3 regions of the Pseudomonas sp. GL_091 genome follow, and region 1 is predicted to be linked to each of the others. Evidence: predicted binding sites of a transcription regulator. Region 1 holds the regulator's gene; each other region holds the start of a gene.
What was found. The regulator FliA, encoded in region 1, starts transcription of late flagellar genes. The targets are predictions, from matches to a motif close to CTAAAGTTTNNNNNNNNNNNGCCGNTAA.
Positions count from the first base shown of each region.

Region 2: a site for FliA is predicted at 2,387-2,414, ahead of AC3ITY_RS03810 (methyl-accepting chemotaxis protein). Genes of this name have one in related genera too.
Region 3: a site for FliA is predicted at 2,045-2,072, ahead of motA (flagellar motor stator protein MotA). Genes of this name have one in related genera too.

Region 1 is NZ_CM174451.1:1,708,736-1,712,923, forward strand. It holds gene flhF (flagellar biosynthesis GTPase FlhF) at 1-1,315, shown strand, start outside; gene fleN (flagellar synthesis regulator FleN) at 1,432-2,262, shown strand; gene fliA (RNA polymerase sigma factor FliA) at 2,259-2,999, shown strand; gene AC3ITY_RS07815 (chemotaxis response regulator CheY) at 3,168-3,539, shown strand; gene AC3ITY_RS07820 (protein phosphatase CheZ) at 3,561-4,188, shown strand, end outside.
Region 2 is NZ_CM174451.1:843,408-847,595, reverse strand. It holds gene AC3ITY_RS03820 (hypothetical protein) at 1-7, opposite strand, end outside; gene AC3ITY_RS03815 (methyl-accepting chemotaxis protein) at 265-969, opposite strand; gene AC3ITY_RS03810 (methyl-accepting chemotaxis protein) at 1,147-2,295, opposite strand; gene ampE (regulatory signaling modulator protein AmpE) at 2,480-3,316, opposite strand; gene ampD (1,6-anhydro-N-acetylmuramyl-L-alanine amidase AmpD) at 3,313-3,873, opposite strand; gene nadC (carboxylating nicotinate-nucleotide diphosphorylase) at 4,127-4,188, shown strand, end outside.
Region 3 is NZ_CM174451.1:538,947-543,134, reverse strand. It holds gene motB (flagellar motor protein MotB) at 1-959, opposite strand, end outside; gene motA (flagellar motor stator protein MotA) at 1,124-1,975, opposite strand; gene AC3ITY_RS02415 (HDOD domain-containing protein) at 2,143-3,681, shown strand; gene rhdA (thiosulfate sulfurtransferase) at 3,723-4,188, shown strand, end outside.

The DNA of each region.
Region 1 (4,188 bases):
TTTTTTCGCCGCCGATATGCGTCAGGCCATGAAGCTGGTTCGCGATGAGCTGGGCGCTGATGCCGCCATCATTGGCAACCGCCGGATCGCAGGAGGTGTCGAACTGACGGCTGCACTGGATTACAAGTTGTCGGCGCTGGCACCGCGGGTTCCGAACATGGAACTCGAAGACGAGCTGCGCAAGACTCAGTCGCGGATCGTCACCGCCCAGGCCGAATTGAGCCTGCGTGGCGACGGCGAGAGCGACAATGCGACCAATCGCCAGTTGTTCGCAGGCTTGCCGCTCACCGCAGCCGAGCCGTTGATCGAGCCAACCTACGCCGAACCCCGTCGCCCCGCACCGGCCGCTGCACCAGCCTCCACTGGCGTGGACCCGCGCGCGTTCGACTCGATGCGTTTCGAGCTCAACAGCCTGCGCGAACTCATGGAAGTACAGCTGGGCTCGCTGGCCTGGAATCAGCTGCAGGGCAGCCGTCCGGACCAGGCCAACCTCTGGCGTCGCCTGCAACGCATCGGCCTGTCCGGCCCGCTGTCGCGCGACCTTTTGGCGATGATCACCGATATCGAAGAGCCTCGTCAGGCCTGGCGCATGTTGCTGGCGCACCTGGCGCGCATGATCGTGACACCGGAAATTGAGCCTCTGGAAGAAGGCGGCGTGATTGCCATGGTCGGCCCGGCCGGCATGGGCAAGACCACCACCCTGGCCAAGCTGGCCGCCCGTTACGTGCTCAAGTACGGCGCGCAGAACATAGCGCTGGTGAGCATGGACAGCTTCCGCATTGGTGCCCAGGAGCAGCTCAAGACCCTGGGGCGCATTCTCAACGTGCCGGTGACCCACGTCGATCCGGGCCAGTCCCTGGTGCAGGCGCTGGAGCCCTTGCTGCGCAAGCGCGTGGTGCTGATCGATACCGCCGGCCTGCAGGCCAGCGACCCGGCCCTGCGCATGCAGCTCGAAAGCCTGGCCGGTCGAGGCATCCGCTCGAAAAATTATCTGGTCCTGGCAACCACCAGCCAGAAACAGGTTCTAACCGCCGCTTATCACAGTTACAAGCGTTGCGGGCTCGCGGGCTGCATCCTGACTAAACTGGATGAAACGGCTAGTCTGGGCGAGGTGCTGAGCTTGGCCATCAGTCATGAGTTACCCGTGGCCTACCTGACCGATGGCCCGCGGATTCCGGATGATCTCCATCTGCCGCGCCGTCATCAGTTGGTCAGTCGCGCCGTCAGCGTGCAAATGCAGGAAGAACCCAGCGAAGAAGCCATGGCTGACATGTTCGCTGATATTTACCACAGCCAAACCAAGCAGGTTGGCTAAGGTAGTAATGAACAGTTTTTGTACCTACATCGATGGTCTGCCATGCATTGTTCCGTTTGTGAACGCGCAGCCAGTAATGTGGCCTCCGTCTATGCAAGACAAGGTAAAGAAATAACATGGGCAGCATGCATCCCGTACAGGTGATCGCGGTGACCGGCGGCAAAGGTGGCGTCGGGAAAACTAATGTGTCAGTGAACTTGTCCCTGGCTCTGGCTGAGCTTGGCCGGCGCGTCATGCTGTTGGACGCCGACCTGGGACTGGCGAACGTCGACGTTCTGCTGGGCCTGACACCCAAACGTACCTTGGCCGACGTGATCGAGGGCCGCTGCGAACTGCGCGATGTACTGCTGCAGGGACCCGGCGGTATCCGTATCGTTCCGGCCGCATCCGGCACTCAGAGCATGGTGCATCTGAGCCCCGCGCAACACGCCGGCCTGATCCAGGCCTTCAGCGATATCGGCGACAACCTCGACGTATTGGTGATCGACACAGCTGCGGGCATTGGTGACTCGGTAGTCAGTTTCGTTCGCGCAGCCCAGGAAGTGCTGCTGGTGGTGTGCGACGAGCCGACCTCGATCACTGACGCCTACGCATTGATCAAACTGCTTAATCGTGACTACGGCATGAACCGCTTCCGCGTCCTGGCCAACATGGCCCAGAGTCCGCAGGAAGGGCGCAACCTGTTCGCCAAGTTGACCAAGGTCACGGATCGCTTCCTCGACGTCGCCCTGCAATACGTCGGCGCGGTGCCCTACGACGAAAGCGTGCGCAAGGCGGTGCAGAAGCAGCGCGCCGTCTACGAGGCCTTCCCGCGTTCCAAGTGCTCGCTGGCATTCAAGGCGATCGCACAGAAGGTCGATACCTGGCCGCTGCCTGCCAACCCGCGCGGGCACCTGGAATTTTTCGTCGAGCGCCTCGTGCAGCAGACAGCAGGACCGGTTCTATGACGGCAAGCGGTTACAACCTCTACAAAACATCGGCGCGTGATGCGCAGTACGAGCTGATCGAGCGTTACGCGCCGCTGGTTAAACGCATTGCCTACCACTTGTTGGCGCGCCTGCCGGCCAGTGTCCAGGTCGAAGACCTGATCCAGGCCGGGATGATCGGCCTGCTTGAAGTGTCGACCAAATATGACGCCAGCAAAGGCGCCAGTTTCGAGACGTACGCGGGCATTCGAATCCGCGGCGCCATGCTCGATGAAGTGCGTAAGGGGGACTGGGCGCCACGTTCGGTTCACCGCAATACACGCATGGTCAGCGACGCCATTCGCTCGATTGAAGCGAAAACCGGTCGTGATGCTAAAGATCACGAAGTTGCGGCCGAACTCCAATTGAGTCTCGACGATTACTACGGGATTTTGAACGACACCCTGGGCAGCCGGCTGTTCAGTTTCGACGATCTGTTGCAGGACGGCGAACACGAAGGGCTGCACGAGGATGGCGCGAGTGCTCATATCGAGCCGTCACGCGACCTGGAAGATGAACGCTTCCAGGCTGCGCTGGCAGATGCGATTGCCAATTTGCCGGAGCGTGAGCGACTGGTGTTGGCGCTGTACTACGACGAAGAGTTGAACCTCAAGGAAATCGGTGAGGTCCTTGGGGTCAGCGAATCTCGGGTCAGCCAGTTACACAGCCAGTGCGCAGCCCGTTTGCGGGGGCGTTTGGGGGAGTGGCGAGCGCGCTGAAGGCAGTGTGGGGGACACTGCGAACGAGGCCGGTGTGGTGTTGAACTGCGCCGGTCGCGATCTGTTGTGCTCCAGACAGTCATCGAGTGCTTTGCCGGATTGATTGAAATGGCGCGTCCAGGTGCTGGGCGCGTTTAAGACTGCTTGGAGGTCGAATTGGACAAGAACATGAAAATCCTCATCGTTGATGACTTCTCAACGATGCGGCGGATCATCAAGAACCTGCTGCGTGACCTTGGGTTCACCAACACCGTCGAGGCCGACGATGGCACTACCGCCATTCCGGTACTCAACAGCGGAAGCATCGACTTTCTGGTAACGGACTGGAACATGCCTGGCATGACCGGTATCGATCTGCTGCGCCACGTGCGTGCCGATGAAAAGCTCAAGCACCTGCCGGTGCTGATGGTGACCGCTGAAGCCAAGCGTGAGCAGATCATCGAAGCGGCCCAGGCCGGCGTTAACGGCTATGTGGTCAAACCCTTCACGGCCCAGGCGTTGAAAGAAAAAATCGAGAAGATTTTCGAACGCATCGGTTGATGAGTGCGCCATGGGGGAGCTATGGGCAATAACGAAACTTCATTGGGCGATTTTGAGTCGACCCTGAAAAAACACGCCGTCGAATTGGTCGCGAGCCTTGAAAAAGGCAAGTTCGGCGACGCGGTGCAATTGATCCATGAGCTCAACCAGACCCGTGACCGCGGCTTGTATCAGGAAGTGGGCAAGCTCACTCGCGAACTGCATAGCGCGATCGTCAATTTCCAGATTGACCCGCACATGCCGCAAGCCGAAGAAGTGTCGCAGATCACCGACGCCACCGAGCGTCTGGGGTATGTGGTCAAGCTGACCGAGGCTGCGGCCAACCGCACCATGGATCTGGTGGAAAGTGCCACGCCGCTGGTCAATGGCCTGGCGGATGAAGCCAAGGTCTTGAGCGCGGACTGGGGGCGCTTCATGCGTCGCGAAGTCGGCGCGCAAGAGTTTCGTGAACTGGCCCGGCGGGTCGACGGGTTCCTGGCGCGCAGCGGCACGGACAATCGCGCGGTGTCGGGCAACCTCAACGACATCCTGCTCGCCCAGGATTACCAGGACCTCACAGGCCAGGTGATCAAGCGTGTGACCCAGTTGGTCACCGAAGTTGAAAGCAACCTGCTCAAGCTCGTGCTGATGGCCAGTCAGGTGGACCGCT
Region 2 (4,188 bases), 870 kb from region 1:
CAGACATAACCAAGTTCCTCCATGAAGTAAGCCGCGTAACTCTTCCTTGATTGACATCCAAAATCCAGCGCACGGAAAGAATCAGGAGGATTCTCACCTGGAAAAGGAAAAAGTATTACGAAATTTTCCGACAGTACACCAAAACGTGGGAGCGGGCTTGCCCGCGAAGACGGCGGCACATTCAACATCAATGTGACTGAAAGATTGCTATCGTCGGATCGCCGCCCGGAGCAAGCCCGCTCCCACAGGGTCCCGAGGAGACTTTCAGACCCGGAATGCACTGATCAACTGTTTCAACTCCACGACCTGGGCCGACAACGCCCGGCTGGCATCTTCGGTCTGATGCGCACCTTCAGCGGTGCGCTCGCCGGCGCGATTGATCTCGACGATGTTCTGGTCAATGTCGTGGGCCACGGCGGTTTGTTGCTCCACGGCGGCGGCAATCTGCTGGTTCTGGTCGACGATCATGCCGACCGCTCCCAGAATGTTTTCCAGCGCCCGCTGGACCTTCTCCGACTGCCCCACCGTGCCGTTGGCCATTTCATGACTGGTGCCCATGGCCTTGACCGCCGCGCCGACACCGCCATGGAGCCTGGCGATCATCTGCTCGATTTCTTCGGTCGATTGCTGGGTTCGCTTGGCCAGGGTCCGGACTTCATCGGCCACCACGGCGAAACCACGGCCCTGCTCACCGGCCCGTGCTGCCTCGATGGCGGCATTGAGCGCCAGCAGATTGGTCTGCTCGGCGATGCTCTTGATCACTTCGAGCACGCGGCTGATGGACTGGCTATCGCTGGCCAGTTGATTGATCACCAGCACCGACTGATCGATCTCGCTGGCCAGCGCGGCAATGCTGCCTTGCTGCGACTCCACCAGGCCACGGCCACTGATGGTCTCGTCGTTGACGCTGTGGGCACTGCTCACCGCCGCGGCGGCACTGCGCGCCACTTCCTGAGAAGTGGCCGACATCTGGTTCATCGCCGTGGCCACTTGTTCGATTTGCGTGCGTTGCCCGGCGACGGCCTGGTTGCTTTGCGCGGAAACGCTTTCCACTTGCCCGGCCTGACGTTCGACTTCGCTAACGGTCTGCCCCACCCGCTCGATCAGGTCATGGATTTTTTTCACGGTGCCGTTGAACACCTCGCCCTACTCCCCCAGCTCATCGCGGCTGTGGGCGCTGAAGGTCACGGTCATGTCGCCAGCCGCCACCTTGTCCATCACCGCCCCCAGGCGCTTGAGCGTGGTGCGGGTCGAGGCATAAAAAGCGCCGTAGAGATAAAAAATCAACACAAACACGACCGACAGCGCCACGGCCTGCAAGACCATGTGCGTGCGGTTCTGCTCAAGTCGTTGCTGCAATTGCGGGCCCAGATACTTCAGGGTTGCTTCGTTGAGTTGGTAAGTCTGGTCCATCAGGGCGCTGATTTGATCGTAAAAACCCTGCCACGGCGCATCGAGGGTGTCGGCCATGACCACTTGTTCTTCGAACAGCTCGCTGGCTTTCTTCAAGGATGCCCGGCTGCTATCGGCCTGAGCGGCCAGGGTGTCGCGTGCAGCTTTGCTGGAACCCAGGGCATCCTGCAACTTCAGGCCATACTCGGCCTGGAGCTTTTCAATCTGCGCCAGCAATTCATCGAAACGGGTACTCGAAGCCGAGTTGATGAATCCCTGCCCCAACGAATAAGAACCCATTGCCCGACCTTCGCCCAGGATCTGGGTGACCCGTGGAGTGACGAGGGTGACGAGCTCGCTCAACTGGCGCATGTCGCTCTGGTTGTCGCGACTGAGGCCTGATTGGCTGGTGATGAGCTGGCTGAAAATCTGCGCGCTGCCTACCAGCTTGCCGATCAAGGCACTTTTGCTTTGCAGGGAGTTTTCCGTTTGCTGGGCCTTGAACGCGGCGATCATTTCATCGCGTTTGCCATCAAACACCGCGACCTGCTCCGGGTCACTGGTCATCGCCGTCAGCCCTTGCAGACGAGTCAGAATATTCTGCTCAAGGGTGCTGATTTTCGATTCGACATTGCCGGCCTTGCCGGATTGGCCGAGGCTGACATTGATCTGCACCAGGTTGTTCAGGGTTTCCAGATCGCGCCGCAACGTCAGGCTGCTGCCCAACAGGTCGAGACTTTGCAGTTCGATGCGCGTGCCCTGGAATTCGCGGTAGGAGTCACGCACCAGATAGAAGTTGGTCACCAGCATCGGCACCAGGAACAGTACGCTGATCAGGCTGAACTTCATGCCGAAGCTCAGACGGTTCATCAGTGCGACAGCGGGATAGAGCAAGCTCTTCACTGTATGTCTCCCTTCGATTTCTTATTTTTTTTATTGGCAGGCGCAGACAGAAGGCAGATAGCCACTATTCAGCGCTATCTCTGTATAACTTAAATCGGCAGGAGGTTTTGTAACTTAAGGTTAATGACAGGGCGAAACACTTCGGACAAGTGATCGCCCTGTGGCGAGGGCATTAACTGTTGGACTAATGCAAGACCGTCCACAACGCAAACCCGGCATACCAGAGCACCGCCGCACGCAACAGTAGCGCCCAGATGCGGTCCAGGTTGTTGATACCTTCTGCGCCAGCCACCGGCGCTGGAATTTCACCGGCCACCATCCCGACTTTCTCGATCAATTGCGCGGCGCTGATGTTCCAGTTCAGCAGCTCATGCAGCATGACCCGGCTGACCGCGACAAAATTGCCGACCAACGCCAGGCTCGCCGCCAGCAGGCGCACCGGCACCCAGTCGAAGGAGTGACGCAGTTGCCCGGCGCGCTCGACCAGCGCAGGGCTTTTCCCGTGTTCTTCGGCCAGCGCCAGCAGCCGATAGCTCAGCACCGCGACCGGACCCAGCAGGAAGTACCAGAAAATCACCGCGAAAAAGCTCTGGTAGGCCTCCCACAACAAATGCCCTTCGACCTGTTCCAGCAGCTGCTCGCCACTGTCTGCGCAGATATCCAGATCGCGCTTGGCGACATGGGCCGCGGCTTGCAAGTCCTCCCGACGCCAGGCATCGCGGAACGGCCCGAGATCGCCCAACAGATCACCGCGTCCGAGGCTGTAAATCACCACCAGCAAATGGATCGGCAACGCCAGCAACCCGTAGGCCACCGGTTCGATGACCAGCAGCAGCAAACCCAGCAACGCCACTGGCAACAAGACCATCACCGACAACACCAGCCATGGCCGGCCAGAAAGTCGCGGGCTGGCCTCTAGCTTGTTCAGCTTGTGTATCCAGCCGCTGTCCCGCTGAACCCGATGACGCAAGGCCGAGAACTTCTCGATCCACACCGCCAACAGCAACACCAGAAAATTCATCGTCCTTCCTCTTGTGCCAGAGCGGCACGATAGCGTGCCCAGTCGAACGCCGGCCCTGGATCGGTTTTGCGCCCCGGAGCAATGTCGCTGTGCCCGCAGATGCGCTCTGTAGTGATCGCCGTGAACGCCTGCTGCAACTGGCGGGTCAGGGCTGTCAATGCGCTGTACTGCGCATCGGTGAACGGCAGATCATCCGTGCCTTCGAGCTCGATGCCCACGGAAAAATCGTTACAGGTTTCCCGCCCCTCGAAGCTCGAGACACCCGCATGCCACGCACGCTCAAGACATGAAACAAACTGGGTGACGTTACCGTCACGTTCAATCAGAAAGTGCGCGGACACCCGCAAATCCGCGATCCCTTCAAAATAGGGATGTTCGGTGACATCCAGACGATTCTGGAAAAACTCCTGCACCTTGCCGGTGGCGAACTGCGCCGGCGGCAGGCTGATGTTGTGGATCACCAGCAGGGAAACTTCGCCTGCGGGGCGCGCATTGAAGTTGGGTGAGGGGCAGACATGCACACCCTGAATCCAACCGCTCGCGGGGTCCAACTGCATACCGACTCCTTCAATCGTCGACTGTGTGGGCACAGTATGCCGTGATAATCCCCCGGGGCGCGATCACTTGCCGCGAATGAGGCGCTGGAGATTGCCGATCTCAAACAGGCGTTTGTTCGGAATCGACGGTCAACGCCGACAACGTCAAGGAATCGACCAAATACAGGCGCCAGTGCCAACGTAACGCTCTGATGCCTTGGGTTGGTCGGCGCCATGGCCCTATAATCGAGCCACTTTGTTTGTGGAGTCCGTTATGCCGAATCTACGTCTCGCCGATCTGACCGCTGAAATCGAAGCCAACGTGCGCCGTGCGTT
Region 3 (4,188 bases), 1.2 Mb from region 1:
TGAGCCGGCAGCGGCTCCTTGTCCGCAGGCAACGCGTTCAGATCGACCGGTGCAGCCGGTGCAGCTTCCGGAGCAGCCGAACCTTGCGGCGCATCAGGAGCAGGTTCCGCACCTTGCGAACCTTCGATTGCACGCTGGGCTTTCTTGGTCAGCACCACGATGTCGATACGGCGGTTAACCGGGTTGAACGGATGCTCGCGATCGAACAAAGCCGACGAGGCATAGCCGACCACACGCGCCACCTGTGCATCCGGATAGCTGCCCGCTACCAGCGCACGCCGAGCTGCGTTGGCACGGTTTGCCGAAAGCTCCCAGTTACCGAAATCACCGGTGCCGGTGTACGGCTTGGCATCGGTGTGGCCGCTGATGCTGATCTTGTTTGGCACCGCCTTGATGGTGTCGGCCATGGCCAGCAGGATGTCTTCGAAATACGGCTTCAGACGGGCTGAACCCGAGTCGAACATCGGGCGGTTTTCCGCGTCCATGATCTGGATACGCAGGCCGTCCGGCGTGATTTCGAACAGGATCTGATCCTTGAACTTCTGCAGCTGCGGGTTTTCTTCGACCTTGTTCTGCAGCTCTTGCAGCAACAGTTCGAGGCGTTCTTTCTCGACCTGCTCGGCCATGCCTTCGACCTGGTCGGTATCGATGGTGACCTTGTCCGGCTGCGGCTGGGACTTCACCTCGGGGTTGAGGGTGTTTTCCGGCGCCAGGGTCGGCGTGCCGCCCAGATCGATGATGTATGGCGTACCGCTTTCGGAAAAGCCGATCGGGTCCTTGAAGTAACCGGCGATGGCAATCTTCTGTTCCGGCGTGGCGGTGGACAGCAGCCACAACACCAGAAAGAACGCCATCATCGCCGTGGCGAAGTCGGCGAAGGCGATTTTCCACGCGCCCCCGTGATGCCCGCCGGCGATGCGCTTGACGCGCTTGATGATTATCGGCTGGTTATTTTCCATGACCTAAGTGCTCTGTCTCACAAATACTGTTCCTTTTTGGCAGTGCCTGTTGTCGCCATACCGCGTTGCCGCTCCTCGCCATAGCGGGCTATGACTCGTCGCGGCGCCTTGTCTGGCAACAACAGTCACTTGCCAAAAAAGGAACGTATTTGCGAAACAAAGCACTAACGACCGCGAACCGCTTGTTCCAGCTCGGCGAAGCTTGGACGGTGCGCCGGGTACAGGACCTTGCGCCCGAACTCCACGGCCAGCGATGGCGGCATGCCGGAAGCCGAAGCCACCAGCGAGGCCTTGATGGCTTCGTAGACATTCAGTTCTTCCTTGGCATCGTGGGCCAGGGAATGGGCCAGCGGGCCGAAGAAGCCGTAGGCGGCGAGAATACCGAAGAAGGTACCCACCAGTGCCGCACCCACGTGCAGGCCGATGGATTTCTGATCGCCCTCACCCAGCGAAGCCATGGTCACCACGATCCCCAGTACCGCCGCGACGATACCGAAACCGGGCATGGCGTCGGCAATGCCGTTGACGGCGTGGGATGGGTGCTCCAGGTCTTCCTTGAGGCTGAACAGTTCCATGTCGAACAAGCCTTCCAGCTCGTGCGGGGCCATGTTGCCGGAGGACATGATGCGCAGGTAATCGCAGATGAACGCGGTCATGCGCTCGTCCTTGAGAACGGTCGGGTACTTGGCGAAGATCGGGCTCGCGGCAGCATCCTCGATGTCGCCTTCGATGGCCATCATGCCTTCGCGGCGGCTCTTGTTGAGGATCTCGTAGATCAGGCCCAGCACTTCCAGATAGAAGCCGTGGTTGAAACGCGAACCGAACATGCCCAGGGACTTCTTGAGCACGTGCATCGTCATGTAGCCGGGGTTAGCCTGCAAAAATGCGCCGAGGGCCGCACCGCCGATGATCATGACCTCGAAAGGCTGGATCAGGGCGGCAATCTTGCCGTGGGAAAGCACGTATCCGCCGAGCACGCTCGCGAATACGACGATGATGCCGATAATTTTAGCCATAGGTTAGGAGAGCACTTACTGAGTCGGGTTCAAGGTCATATTCGGAAGTTAAAAAATCTCTTCTTCTCCTTATCGGCAAAACTGCGCCAGACTATAGCCAGTTCAGGCGAAAAACTGATTTGACCCCATCCGGGCATAGGTAATGTTGACGATGATCGCCTCCCACCATGGTTAACGAAACGAACGTTCCACCCCCGAAACCGACCACTCTCGAAGGCTGGGTCAAGCTTCTCGATGGCGTACGCCTGCCGGTTCCGCAAGCCAGCCACGACCGGGTCTGCAAGGCCATCGGCGACAATCGCAGCTCGCTGCGCGACATCGCTGACTTGATGCAAGGCAGTCCAGCCCTGGCCTTGAGCGTGATTCGCGAAGCCAACCGGCATACCCATGGCAGCATGACCGAGCCTGCGGAAAACCTTGAAATTGCGATCAACCGCCTCGGCCTGAAGCGCACCGAAGAGCTGCTCGCGCGCCTGCCCGCCGAACCCCAGTCCGAGATTCCCAAAGCCCTGCGTCAGTTGCAGATGATCAGCCAGCACGCCACGCAACAGGCCAACGGCTTTTTTGCCAGTCGCCTGGCGCGCCTGTGGCAGGACATCCACTGGGGCAGCCTGCTGTTTCTTTCGCCGCTGTGGCCATTGGCGCTGACCCATCCAGAACTGCTCGAAGACTGGGAGCTGCGGGTCATCCATAAAGGTGAGTCGGCACGCAAAGTCGAACAGCAACTGTTTGGTGTGCGCCTGCTGGACATCGGCCAGACACTGGTGGAGATCTGGCGCTTGCCGATCTGGGTGCAGCAGGGCTATCGAATGTTGCTCACTGAACAGCGCGAACTGGTGAAAGTCCTGCGCATCGCCCGAGACAGCGAGCATCCACTGCGCCAGCAGAATCGCCTCGATGACGATCCGACCCTGCGTCGCTGGCTCAATCAGCCGGCCAATACGGTGCTGCTGGCCAATGGGCTGGCGCTGTCGGCGCAACACGCTTGGGACAGCCCGCACAGTGAGCGCTGGCAGTACCTGACCAGCCTTTACCTGCAAATGCCGATGGGCGAGGTGCAGCAGCAATTGCACCAGCAAGCCGCCAACAGCGCACGCCAACATGCCATGCCCGACCTCTGGCACCCCGCCGAGTCGCTGATCTGGCCGTGGGGCTTGAACCGTATCCATGCCGGTTTGCTACCGGCAGCGGCACCCACCGCCGAAGACCTGGCGAAGTGGCGCAAGCAATGCGCCGAATTGCTGGTCGAGCCGAGTCGCTTCACCAACGCCATGCACTTGACCATCGCCGCCCGGGACGCCCTCGTGGCCTGCGGCATGCGTCGGGTGATGATCCTGATGGCCGACCGCACCCACGCCAACCTGCGCGTGCACCAGACGGCCGGTCTGCCGAAGGAAGCGGCCGGGTTGAACTTCGTGGTCAGCCAGAGCAACGTGTTGCAGCGCCTGCTCGCGCAGCAGGCCCAGGTGCGCCTGACGCCAGCCAACAACGCGCAATTCTCGGCCCTGCTGCCCAACAGCCTGCGCTCACAGTTCAGCGGCGAACACTTGCTGCTGCGTTCGCTGGTCAACAATGGAAAGGTCATCATGATCGTCGTGGCGGATCAAGGCGGCGGGCCGTTTTCGGAAATTTCCGTACAGGCCTTCGGCAAAACCGCGCAGTGCATCGAGAAAGCCCTGCACAGCTTTAGCCACCGAGGCCAATAAGCTGCGTTACAATCCTCCCTTTTGTGCTCTGGAGACCTCACATGTCTGACTTCTCTGGCTTGCCGCTGGTGATCGAGCCGAGCGACTTGCTCCCTCGCCTCGACGCCCGCGAACTGATTCTGGTGGATTTGACCAGTGCCGCCCGCTACGCCGAAGGGCACATTCCCGGCGCGCGCTTTGTCGATCCGAAGCGCACGCAGCTCGGCCAGCCCCCCGCCCCTGGACTGATGCCCCCGCTGGCAGCACTCGAAACGCTGTTTGGTGAGCTGGGACACAACCCCGACGCGGTCTACGTGGTGTATGACGACGAAGGCGGCGGTTGGGCCGGGCGCTTCATCTGGCTGCTGGATGTCATCGGCCACAGCAAGTACCACTATGTCGACGGTGGCCTGCCGGCCTGGCTGGCAGAAGGTTCGCCCATGTCGATCCAGATCCCGCCACCCGTGGGTGGCCCGGTTTCACTGACCTTGCACGACGAACCCACCGCTACCCGCGAATACCTGCAAA